Regions from separate parts of the Streptomyces sp. NPDC050485 genome, predicted to be linked through region 2. Evidence: predicted binding sites of a transcription regulator. Region 2 holds the regulator's gene; the other holds the start of a gene.

Region 1 (5,954 bases), on a different contig from region 2:
CTACAGTGCCGCCGCCATCACCCGGACCCGCCTCATCGGCAAGCTACCGCCGGAACCACCGCCCCCGCGTCCGGCCCTGCGCGTTCTGGAGTGTGCGAAGTGCGGCGCCCCTGGACGCCCAGAGGCTCTGCCGGGCGGTGAGTGCGCCTCCTGCCGAGGCGAACCACGCCTACCCCGCGCCGCTCTCCCGTCCGACAGGGTCCGCGCCCATGCTGCCGAAGCCCGCGCGGCAGCGACCCGACGACCCGAGAGGGCTCCCACAGGGCTGTCTACTTGGTGGACTTCAGCGTGATCTCGCCGTTGCTGGTGGTCAGGTCCAGGTGGTGCGCGGCGGACGGGTTGTCCGCGATGCCGATGTTCTTGCCGCCCCTGTGGGTCTGGGCGGAGACCCGGTACGGGCCGGACGGGGCGGTGACGCTGATGCTGCCGTTGGACGTCTGCGCGCGGACGTCTTGGGCGATCGCCGGGGTGATGGAGATCGAGCCGTTGGAGGTCTGCGCCTTGATGCCCGTGCCCTTCAGGCCGCCGGCCTTGATCGAGCCGTTGGTGGTGTGGACGTCGACGGGTCCGTTCGCCCCGTCCACGATGATCTCCCCGTCGCTGGTGGACACCTTCACCTCGCCCACCGCCGACAGCTTCATGCCGCCCGCCTTGGCCGAGCCGGTCACCGGGATCCCGGCCGGGACGTCGACCGTGTAGTCCACCGAGCAGTGCGAGCCGCAGTCGTTGAGCACCAGAACGCCGTTCTCGACGCGATACGTCGAGCCCTCCGGCTTCGTACCGCGGTACGTGACCTCACGGTGCAGGGACACCTTGGCGAGGCCTTCCTTGCCCCGGAGCCGTACGCCCCCGGACTTGGTGTCGATGCGTACCGAGGTGATCTTCTGCGAGACCTTGCTGTCGTCCTTGAACACCTTGTCGTTCACGACGTCGCACGCGCCCAGCGCGCCGACCGCGAGCGCGGTGAGGGTCACGGCCGCGATGGAGCGGATCCGCAGCTGTGTGGTACGCATGAAAGTCCCCCGGGTGTCGGTCAGTTGGGGCGGTTCGGGCTGCTGCCGCCGTTGATCACCAACGTAACCGGGTCCGAAGGCTCCCGCCATGAACCCAGCACCCCTACTGCCCTTCCACTTTTCCGTACCCCCTGGGGTCGGAAAAGCCGAAGGGCGGCACCCCCTTGATGGGGATACCGCCCTCGGCGTACAGCTTCGTACCGCTTGTACTGCTGTGCCGCTTTATGGAGCTACTGATCCGTGAGGGATCAGAAGTCCATGTCACCGCCCGGCATGCCGCCCGGAGCGCCCGCAGAGGCCTTCTCCGGCTTGTCGGCGATGACGGCCTCGGTGGTGAGGAAGAGCGCCGCGATGGAGGCGGCGTTCTGCAGCGCGGAGCGCGTGACCTTCGCCGGGTCGATGATGCCCTCGGCGATCATGTCGACGTACTCGCCCGTGGCGGCGTTCAGACCGTGGCCGACGGCCAGGTTGCGCACCTTCTCCACGACGACGCCGCCCTCAAGACCACCGTTGACGGCGATCTGCTTCAGCGGGGCCTCCAGGGCGAGCCTCACGGCGTTGGCGCCGGTCGCCTCGTCACCCTCCAGGTCCAGCTTCTCGAAGACCGAGGAAGCCTGGAGCAGAGCCACGCCACCACCGGCGACGATGCCCTCCTCGACGGCCGCCTTCGCGTTGCGAACGGCGTCCTCGATGCGGTGCTTGCGCTCCTTGAGCTCGACCTCGGTCGCGGCACCGGCCTTGATGACCGCAACACCGCCGGCGAGCTTCGCCAGGCGCTCCTGCAGCTTCTCGCGGTCGTAGTCCGAGTCGCTGTTCTCGATCTCGGCGCGGATCTGGTTGACGCGGCCCTGGACCTGCTCGCTGTCACCGGAACCGTCGACGATCGTCGTCTCGTCCTTGGTGATGACGACCTTGCGGGCGCGGCCGAGCAGGTCGAGACCGGCGTTCTCCAGCTTGAGGCCGACCTCCTCGGAGATGACCGTGCCGCCCGTGAGGATGGCGATGTCACCGAGCATGGCCTTGCGGCGGTCGCCGAAGCCCGGAGCCTTGACGGCGACGGACTTGAAGGTGCCGCGGATCTTGTTGACGACCAGGGTCGACAGGGCCTCGCCCTCGACGTCCTCGGCGATGATCAGCAGCGGCTTGCCGGACTGCATGACCTTCTCAAGGAGCGGCAGCAGGTCCTTGACCGAGCTGATCTTCGAGTTGACGATCAGGATGTACGGGTCGTCGAGCGACGCCTCCATACGCTCCATGTCGGTGGCGAAGTACGCCGAGATGTAGCCCTTGTCGAAGCGCATGCCCTCGGTGAGCTCAAGCTCAAGACCGAAGGTCTGCGACTCCTCGACGGTGATGACGCCTTCCTTGCCGACCTTGTCCATCGCCTCGGCGATGAGCTCGCCGATCTGGGTGTCGGCGGCGGAGATGGAGGCGGTGGAGGCGATCTGCTCCTTGGTCTCCACGTCCTTGGCCTGCTCAAGCAGGGCGCCGGAGACGGCCTCGACGGCCTTCTCGATGCCGCGCTTGAGGGCCATCGGGTTGGCGCCGGCGGCCACGTTGCGCAGACCCTCGCGCACCAGGGCCTGGGCCAGGACGGTCGCGGTGGTCGTACCGTCACCGGCGACGTCGTCCGTCTTCTTGGCGACTTCCTTGACCAGCTCGGCGCCGATCTTCTCGAACGGGTCCTCGAGCTCGATCTCCTTGGCGATGGAAACACCATCGTTGGTGATCGTGGGGGCGCCCCACTTCTTCTCGAGGACGACGTTGCGGCCCTTGGGGCCAAGGGTGACCTTGACGGCGTCGGCGAGCTGGTTCATCCCGCGCTCGAGACCGCGCCGTGCCTCCTCGTCGAACGCGATGATCTTGGCCATGTGAAGTGGTCCTCCCGGACAGGGGTGGCGTTCTTCGTGGACCGTGCCGGTGCCCGCGACGGACGGCCTGCAGCCCTTGTGGTTCCTTGCCCCACCCGGCCTGCGGGCCTCACTGACCCGATCCAAGTTCTGTCACTCTCACTGGGAGAGTGCTAACGCCAATGATTAGCACTCGGCCCCTGCGAGTGCAAGCGAGTCTCTTGAACCCGGGTCCTCTGTCGGCCTCCCTCGGCTGCGACCCGGCACCGGCGGGGGCTCCGCCCCCACGCCCCGGCTCCTCAAACTCCGGAGGGGCTTCGGGGAATACGCCTGCGGACCGTGCGTGGCTGGTCGCGCAGTTCCCCGCGCCCCTGAAGGGGCAGCCCCCTGGGACGGAGGAACGCGTGAGGGGGGCCACCCTTTTGGGCAGCCCCCCTCATGCGTGAGTGCGTCGGTGGTCGATCGCGCCGAGATCAGACGGCGAGCTTGACCATGTCCGCCTGCGGACCCTTCTGGCCCTGCGAGATCTCGAACTCGACTCGCTGACCTTCTTCAAGGGTGCGGTAGCCGTCCATCTGGATCGCGCTGTAGTGGACGAAAACATCCGCACCACCGTCGACCGCGATGAAGCCGTACCCCTTCTCCGCGTTGAACCACTTGACGGTGCCCTGAGCCATGCCTAACTCCCCTATTACTGGCCCTTGCACGGGACCGCACTTCGCGGACCCGGGTCAGACCTCCACCCTCCGACAGGAGAGGGTGTGCGCCGGAACGCGTCGACCGCGGCTGAATGTATCTGCCCAACTGCCCTCTGCAACAGGTCAATCGGACGAGAATTCCGGGCACACTCGGAGAGCGGAATGCCATGAATTCAACATTCCGGGGCAAGTCGGGCCGGGCAAAGTGCACTTAAGGAGCAAATGGCTCGCACACTTTGACCCCATGTTGTCGCGTTCTCATATGCACTTGGCACACGAAGCGAAGGGGCCTTCCCAACTGTACCGCGATCAACCATGCAGAATTGCCCCCTCCGCTTCTCGTGCGGAGAGGGCAATTCGGGGGAAACGCGCGACGGATCAGCCTCCGGCGACGGCCGGGATGATCGAGACTCCGGCGCCCTCGGGCGTGGCGGTCTGAAGGCCCTGCTCGAAGCGCACGTCGTCGTCGTTGACGTACACGTTGACGAAGCGGCGCAGCTTGCCCTGGTCGTCCAGGACGCGCGCGGCGATCCCGGTGTGCTTCTTCTCCAGGTCGGCGATGACCTCGGCGAGGGTCCCGCCCTCGGCCGGCACCTCGGCCTGACCGCCGGTGTAGGTGCGGAGAATCGTGGGGATGCGGACGTTCACGCTCATGGTTCGGTGCTCCTAGTCGTTCGGCAGTGGCTCAGTGGGCGAGGCCCGCGTCGCGGAACGCGTCCAGGCTCGGGCGGATCGTCGCGGTCGGGCCGGTGGTCGGGGCCACGGCGTCGAGCGTCTTGAGGCCGTCACCCGTGTTGAGAACAACCGTAGTGAGGGACGGGTCGATGAGACCGGCCTCGATGAGCTTCTTCGTGACGCCCACCGTCACCCCGCCCGCCGTCTCCGCGAAAATGCCCTCGGTGCGGGCGAGCAGCTTGATGGCGTCGACGATCTGCTCGTCGTTGACGTCCTCCACCGCGCCGCCGGTGCGGCGGGCGATGTCCAGGACGTACGGGCCGTCCGCCGGGTTGCCGATCGCCAGGGACTTGGCGATGGTGTCGGGCTTCTGGGGGCGTACGACGTCGTGGCCGGCCTTGAAGGCGGTCGACACCGGCGAGCAGCCCTCGGCCTGCGCGCCGAAGATCTTGTACGGCTTGTCCTCGACCAGGCCGAGCTTGATGAGCTCCTGAAGTCCCTTGTCGATCTTGGTGAGTTGGGAGCCCGAGGCGATCGGGATGACCAGCTGGTCCGGCAGCCGCCAGCCGAGCTGCTCGCAGATCTCGTACGCCAGCGTCTTGGAACCCTCGCCGTAGTACGGGCGCAGGTTGACGTTGACGAAGCCCCAGCCCTCGCCGAGCGGGTCGCCGATGAGCTCGGAGCAGAAGCGGTTGACGTCGTCGTAGTTGCCCTCGATGCCGACGAGCTCGCCGCCGTACACCGCGGCCATGACGACCTTGCCCTGCTCCAGGTCGTGCGGGATGAACACGCAGGAGCGGAATCCGGCCCGCGCGGCGGCGGCGCCGACTGCGCCCGCGAGGTTTCCGGTGGAGGAGCAGGAGAGCGTGGTGAAGCCGAAGGCGCGGGCGGCCTCCAGGGCCTGGGCGACGACGCGGTCCTTGAAGGAGTGCGTCGGGTTGCCGGAGTCGTCCTTGACGAACAGCTTGCCGGGCTCGACGCCCAGCTCGCGCGCCAGGTTCTCGGCCTTGACGAGCTTGGTGAAGCCGGGGTTCAGGTTCGGCTTGTCGGCCACGTCGGCGGGGACGGGGAGCAGCGGGGCGTAGCGCCAGATGTTCTCGGGGCCGGCCTCGATCCGCTTGCGCAGCGCCTCGGGGTCGCCGAGCGGCAGGTCATAAGCCACTTCGAGCGGTCCGAAACACAGTTCGCAGGCGAAGATCGGGCCAAGTTCGAAGCGCTGGCCGCACTCGCGGCAGGAAAGCCCGGACGCCGGACCGAGATCAACAGAGGTATCGACCGAAGTGTCGACAGAGGTGCGGCTTTCAACAGTCTGTGCAGACATGGAGGGGAGGCCCTTTCTCCTCATCTTCCTCATGGCGAACGTCGCCATGAGACGGATTTGGCACCTTCCCTAGCCGGTGGCCTCGTTGTCTTGATCGACGAGAACCGACTGGAGGGTTGCCGGGGCTTCAACGGGCCGTTTCCCTCTGCCCCTCTGGATGAGCGGTATTCGATTGTCAGCGTGGTGACGACCCCCGACATGCGACGGTCATCCGCGTTGTTCAAGACTGTAACCGAAGCCCTGGACGGTTGAGATAGCCGTCCGAACCGCGAGATGGATCACATGAGGAGGCCGGGGACCGTGCTGGAAGAGGTGGAACGCTGGCTGAGCAGGCGTTCCTGGTCCGCGGCCGAGCGGCCGCTGGACCGGATCATGGCCGCGAAGCACAAGGGCGGAG
Region 2 (5,954 bases):
GCGCAGGTCGTCGCCCCACACCTTCTCCACCAGCTCCGCGTCGTGGCGGCCCTCGACGTAGATCCGGCCCGCCCGCGCGACCCGGGCCCGCGCGCCCGGTACGGCCAGCGATCCGGAGGCGGTGCGGGCGGGGCGTACGGGGGCGGCGGAGGGGCGTACCAGCGTGACCACCTTGCCCTCCAGCAGGAAGCCGCGCGGCGCGAGCGGGAAGACGCGGTGCTTGCCGAAGCGGTCCTCCAGCGTGACCGTCGGCCCCTCGGCCGTCTTCTCGCAGCGGATCACGGCCCCGCAGAACCCCGTGGAGACCTCCTCCACGACCAGATCGGCCTCCGCCGGCACCTCGGGCGCGGGGGCCTGCTTCTTCTTCCAGGGGGGCGTCAGGTCAGGGCTGTAGCTGCGCATTCGACAGAGAATACGGCGGCCCGCCCACCCCTACGAGCCGAACCTGGCCGCGAGTTGGTCCCGCTGGGCGCGGACGAAGGCCGCGTCGACCACCGACCCGTGCCCCGGTACGTACACCGCGTCCTCGCCGCCCAGCGAGAGCAGCCGGTCCAGGGCGGCCGGCCAGCGCGAACCCACCGCGTCCGGGCCCGCCTGGGGCTCGCCCGACTCCTCGACCAGGTCGCCGCAGAAGACGATCTCGGGAGATCCGCCGCTCGCCGGGACCAGGACCGCCAGGTCGTGGCCGGAGTGGCCCGGGCCCACGTTGGCGAGCAGGACCTGGCGGCCGCCCAGGTCCAGGGTCCACTCGCCGCACACCATGTGCTGCGGCCTGACCAGCAGGTCGGCGGCCTCGGCTGCCGCGTCGTCCGGCACACCCTGGCGCGTCGCGTCGCTGCGCAGCTCGTCGCGGTCGAGGGCGCGCTCGATCCCGACCGCCCCGAACACCTCGGCGCCGGCGAAGGCGGCCGTGCCGAGGACGTGGTCGAAGTGCGGGTGGCTGAGTGCGATATGGGTCACCCGGCGGCCGAACAGCGCCTCGGCCTGCGTCCGGAGCTCGGCGCCCTCCTGGAGGGTCGCGCCGGTGTCGTAAAGGAGGAGCCCGTGCTCCCCGGAGACCAGCCCGGCCGTGGCGTCCCAGACCGGCAGGCGCCTGCGGCCCACCCCGTCACCCAGGCGCTCCCAGCCGAACTCTTCCCAATTGACGTCCATGACGCGACGCTATCCGCAATCCCCCGGTGACGTCGCACGGTAGCGTGGTCGGCCGCCCTTGCTAGGGGCGTACCGGTCGGCCGTACACTGGCCGGGGGATTGCTGGCACTCGAACACAGCGAGTGCCAAAACGGACGGCAACTGGAGGTGTGCGCGATGCTCAGTGAACGCAGGCTTGAGGTGCTGCGCGCCATCGTCCAGGACTATGTCGGCACCGAGGAGCCGGTGGGGTCCAAGGCCCTGACCGAGCGGCACGCACTGGGCGTCTCACCGGCGACCGTGCGCAACGACATGGCGGTACTGGAGGAGGAGGGCTTCATCGCCCAGCCCCACACCAGCGCCGGCCGGATCCCGACCGACAAGGGCTACCGGCTCTTCGTCGACCGGCTCGCGGGCGTCAAGCCCCTGTCGTCGCCCGAGCGCCGCGCGATCCAGAACTTCCTGGACAGCGCCGTCGACCTGGACGACGTCGTCGCCCGTACGGTGCGGCTGCTCGCGCAGCTGACCCGGCAGGTGGCGGTCGTCCAGTACCCGTCGCTGACCCGCTCGACGGTGCGGCACGTGGAGCTCCTCTCACTGGCGCCGGCCCGGCTGATGCTGGTGCTGATCACCGACACCGGGCGGGTCGAGCAGCGCATGGTCGACTGCCCGGCGCCGTTCGGCGACGCCTCGCTCGCGGACCTGCGGGCCCGGCTCAACGCACGGGTCGTGGGGCGCCGCTTCGCGGACGTGCCGCAGCTCGTGCAGGACCTGCCGGAGTCCTTTGAACCGGAGGACCGAGGAACCGTTTCGACGGTCCTCGCCACCCTCCTCGAAACCCTGGTCGAAGAGACCGAGGAGCGGCTGATGATCGGCGGCACCGCCAATCTCACCCGCTTCGGACACGACTTCCCGCTGACCATCAGGCCGGTGCTGGAGGCGCTGGAGGAGCAGGTCGTGCTCCTCAAGCTGCTCGGCGAGGCCAAGGAATCGGGCATGACCGTACGCATCGGGCACGAGAACAACGCCCATGAAGGACTGAACTCCACGTCCGTCGTATCGGTCGGCTACGGTTCCGGCGGCGAGGCGGTCGCCAAACTCGGCGTGGTCGGACCGACCCGCATGGATTACCCCGGAACGATGGGAGCGGTACGCGCAGTGGCACGTTACGTCGGACAGATCCTGGCGGAGTCGTAAGTGGCCACGGACTACTACGCCGTACTCGGCGTGCGCCGCGACGCATCTCAGGACGAGATCAAGAAGGCCTTCCGGAGGCTGGCGAGGGAACTTCACCCCGATGTGAACCCCGACCCGAAGACCCAGGAGCGGTTCAAGGAGATCAACGCCGCTTACGAGGTGCTCTCCGACCCGCAGAAGAAGCAGGTGTACGACCTCGGCGGCGACCCGCTGTCGTCGTCGGGCGGCGGCGGTGCCGGTGGCTTCGGTGCCGGTGGCTTCGGCAACTTCTCGGACATCATGGACGCCTTCTTCGGCACGGCCTCGCAGCGCGGCCCGCGCTCGCGGACCCGCCGCGGCCAGGACGCAATGATCCGCCTGGAGATCGACCTCAACGAGGCGGCCTTCGGCACCACCAAGGAGATCCAGGTCGACACCGCCGTGGTGTGTACGACCTGCTCGGGCGAGGGCGCCGCGCCCGGCACCTCCGCGCAGACCTGTGACATGTGCCGCGGCCGCGGCGAGGTGTCCCAGGTCACCCGGTCGTTCCTGGGCCAGGTCATGACGTCGCGCCCCTGCCCCCAGTGCCAGGGCTTCGGCACCGTGGTCCCGACCCCGTGCCCGGAGTGCGCGGGCGACGGCCGCATCCGCTCGCGCCGCACGCTCACCGTGAAGATCCCGGCCGGTGTCGACAACGGCACCCGGATCCAGCTCGCGGGCGAGGGCGAGGTCGGCCCCGGCGGCGGCCCCGCCGGCGATCTGTACGTGGAGATCCACGAACTCCCGCACGACGTGTTCCAGCGCCGCGGCGACGACCTGCACTGCACGGTCACCATCCCCATGACGGCGGCGTCGCTCGGCACGAAGGTGCCGCTCCAGACGCTCGACGGCATGGAGGAGGTGGACATCCGTCCGGGCACCCAGTCCGGCCAGTCCATCCCGCTGCACGGCCGGGGCATCACGCATCTGCGCGGCGGCGGCCGGGGCGACCTCATCGTGCACGTCGAGGTCCTGACCCCGAGCAAGCTGGACCCCCAGCAGGAGGACCTCCTGCGCCAGCTGGCCAAACTCCGCGGCGAGGAACGCCCGACGGGCCAGTTCCAGCCGGGCCAGCAGGGCTTGTTCTCCCGCTTGAAGGACGCGTTCAACGGCCGTTGAGCCGAAAGAAACGAGGAGGGGCTGGCTTTCCCGGTACTGCCCGGGAAAGCCAGCCCCTCCGGCGTTTGAGGAGCGGGGTCCGGGGCGGAGCCCCGTGCGGGGTGGGCAATCAGCGGGCGATTCGGTGCGAGAGCAAGCACATGGCACGATGCGAGCATGGCTTTGACCGATCTCTGCCGGTATCCGATCGTGCAGGCGCCCATGGCGGGTGGCGCCTCCGGTCCGGCACTGGCCGCGGCCGTCTCCGAGGCCGGCGGGCTCGGATTCCTCGCCGCCGGGTACAAGACCGCCGACGGCATGTACCAGGAGATCAAGCAGCTGCGCGGGCTGACGAACCAGCCCTTCGGAGTCAACCTGTTCATGCCCCAGGACCCGCACACCGACCCCGCCGCCATCGAGGTCTACCGGCACCAGCTGGCGGGCGAGGCCTCCTGGTACGAGACGCCGCTGGGCGACGCCGACACCGGGGGCGACGACAACTACGAGGCCAAGCTGGCGATCCTGCGCGAAGACCCGGTACCGGTCGTCTCGTTCACCTTCGGCTGCCCCGAGCGCGCGGTACTCGACGCCTTCACGAAGCTCGGCACGTACACGATCGTCACCGTGACCACCCCCCAGGAAGCGCAGGCCGCGCAGCGGGCCGGGGCGGACGCGGTGTGTGTGCAGGGTGTCGAGGCGGGCGGCCACCAGGGCACCTACCGGGACGATCCGCAGACCGGCGGGGCAGGGCTCGGACTGCTCACGCTGATCGCACTCGTCAAGGAGACGGTCCAGCTGCCGATCGTCGCGGCGGGCGGCCTGATGCGCGGCGCGCAGATCGCGGCGGTGCTCGCGGCGGGCGCGGCCGCGGCACAGCTCGGCACGGCGTTCCTGGTCTGCCCGGAATCCGGCGCGAACGTACTGCACAAGCAGGCGCTGACCAACCCCCTGTTCGTCCGTACGGAGTTGACGAGGGCGTTCTCCGGGCGGCCCGCGCGCGGCCTGGTGAACCGTTTCATGCGGGAGCACGGTCCGTACGCCCCCGCCGCCTATCCGCAGGTGCACCAGCTCACCGCGGGCCTGCGCAAGGCGGCGGCCGGGGCCGGTGACCCCCAGGGCATGGCGCTCTGGGCCGGACAGGGCCACCGGCTGGCCCGCGATCTTCCGGCCGGCCGCCTCGTCGAGGTGCTGGCCGACGAACTCGACGCCGCGGGCGCCGAGTTGACCGCGACACTGCAGAATCTGAGGAACATGAGGAGTGCGTCATGACCGCCCCGGTCTTCGTCGTGGACAAGGTGCCGGGCGGCGGCGAGTTCGTCCTGGACGGGGCGGAGGGGCGGCACGCCGTCTCCGTCAAGCGGCTGCGCGCGGACGAGGAAGTGACCCTGACCGACGGCCGCGGGACCTGGGCGGACGCCGTGGTCGTCGCCGCCGAGGGCAAGGACCGCCTGGTCGTACGGATCACCGGCGGGTGCGCGACCGAGGACGAGCCCGCGGTACGGATCACCGTGGTCCAGGCGCTGCCCAAGGGCGACCGGGGCGAGGTCGCCGTGGAGACGATGACCGAGACGGGCGTCGACGCGATCGTGCCGTGGCAGGCCGCGCGCTGCATCACCCAGTGGAAGGGCGAGCGCGGCCTCAAGTCCCTTGCCAAATGGCGCAGTACGGCCCGCGAGGCGGGCAAGCAGTCGCGCCAGGTGCGGTTCCCCGAGGTGTCCGAGGCGATGACCACCAAGCAGGTGGCGGCGCTGCTCGCCGGGGCCGACCTGGCGGTGGTCCTGCACGAGGACCGCGATTACGCCTCCGGCGCGCTGGCCACCGCCGAACTGCCCGAGCACGGCGAGATCGTCCTGGTGGTGGGCCCCGAGGGCGGGGTCTCCCCGGACGAACTGGCCACTTTCACCCAGGCCGGAGCCAAGCCGTACCGCCTGGGCCGCAGCGTCCTGCGCACGTCGACGGCGGGCACGGTGGCAGCGGCCCTCCTGATGGGGCGTACGGGCCGCTGGTCGTAGCCCCCGAATTCGCCCCCTTGGCGGGCGAAACGGCCTGCTTGGCGACAGGTCCTGGCGGGCGAAAGGGTCCTGGCGGGGCAGAACGTTCCGCCTGGCGAATAAGTCCTGGCGGGCAAAAATCCAGCCTCTCATGGGGGTCCCCCCTGGCCCTTCAGGCCTTGGGGGAGTTTGAGGAGCGGGGTCCGGGGCGGAGCCCCGTGCGCACCGGGCTGCGGCCGGAATCGGACAACGGCCGCAAAAAAACTACCGCCCCCGGGTGCGACGGTGGCACCCTGGCGCTCATGGGGGCCAAGAGGTCGTACCGCCGCACCGCACACCGCACCCTGCCCGCCTTGGCCACGGCCGCCCTGGCGATCGGCGGGGTCGCCGCCTGCGACCCCGTCGGCGGGCTCAACTCCGCCGCCGTGGCGGTCACCACGCAGCAGACCGCGACGGCCGCCCTGAGCCACGAGCACGTCGACGTGAAGTGGCTTACCTGCACGGCGCACCTCAACGGCG

What was found. The regulator HrcA, encoded in region 2, represses chaperone genes, less so after heat shock. The targets are predictions, from matches to a motif close to TTNGCACTCNGNNNNNCNGAGTGCNAA.
Region 1: groL (chaperonin GroEL) is a predicted target of HrcA. The motif match lies at 3,014-3,040, and genes of this name have one in related genera.

Annotation. Positions count from the first base shown of each region.
Region 1 is NZ_JBITHR010000010.1:162,052-168,005, forward strand. Features, by position in the region: gene ACIBK6_RS21685 (hypothetical protein) at 1-292, shown strand, start outside; gene ACIBK6_RS21690 (DUF4097 family beta strand repeat-containing protein) at 270-1,013, opposite strand; gene groL (chaperonin GroEL) at 1,262-2,884, opposite strand; gene ACIBK6_RS21700 (cold-shock protein) at 3,337-3,540, opposite strand; gene ACIBK6_RS21705 (MoaD/ThiS family protein) at 3,940-4,215, opposite strand; gene thrC (threonine synthase) at 4,247-5,557, opposite strand; SAM riboswitch class I at 5,575-5,721, opposite strand; gene ACIBK6_RS21715 (glucosyl-3-phosphoglycerate synthase) at 5,858-5,954, shown strand, end outside.
Region 2 is NZ_JBITHR010000001.1:195,659-201,612, reverse strand. Features, by position in the region: gene ACIBK6_RS00955 (DUF3097 domain-containing protein) at 1-402, opposite strand, end outside; gene ACIBK6_RS00950 (MBL fold metallo-hydrolase) at 433-1,152, opposite strand; gene hrcA (heat-inducible transcriptional repressor HrcA) at 1,309-2,328, shown strand; gene dnaJ (molecular chaperone DnaJ) at 2,329-3,465, shown strand; gene ACIBK6_RS00935 (nitronate monooxygenase) at 3,622-4,713, shown strand; gene ACIBK6_RS00930 (16S rRNA (uracil(1498)-N(3))-methyltransferase) at 4,710-5,456, shown strand; gene ACIBK6_RS00925 (hypothetical protein) at 5,738-5,954, shown strand, end outside.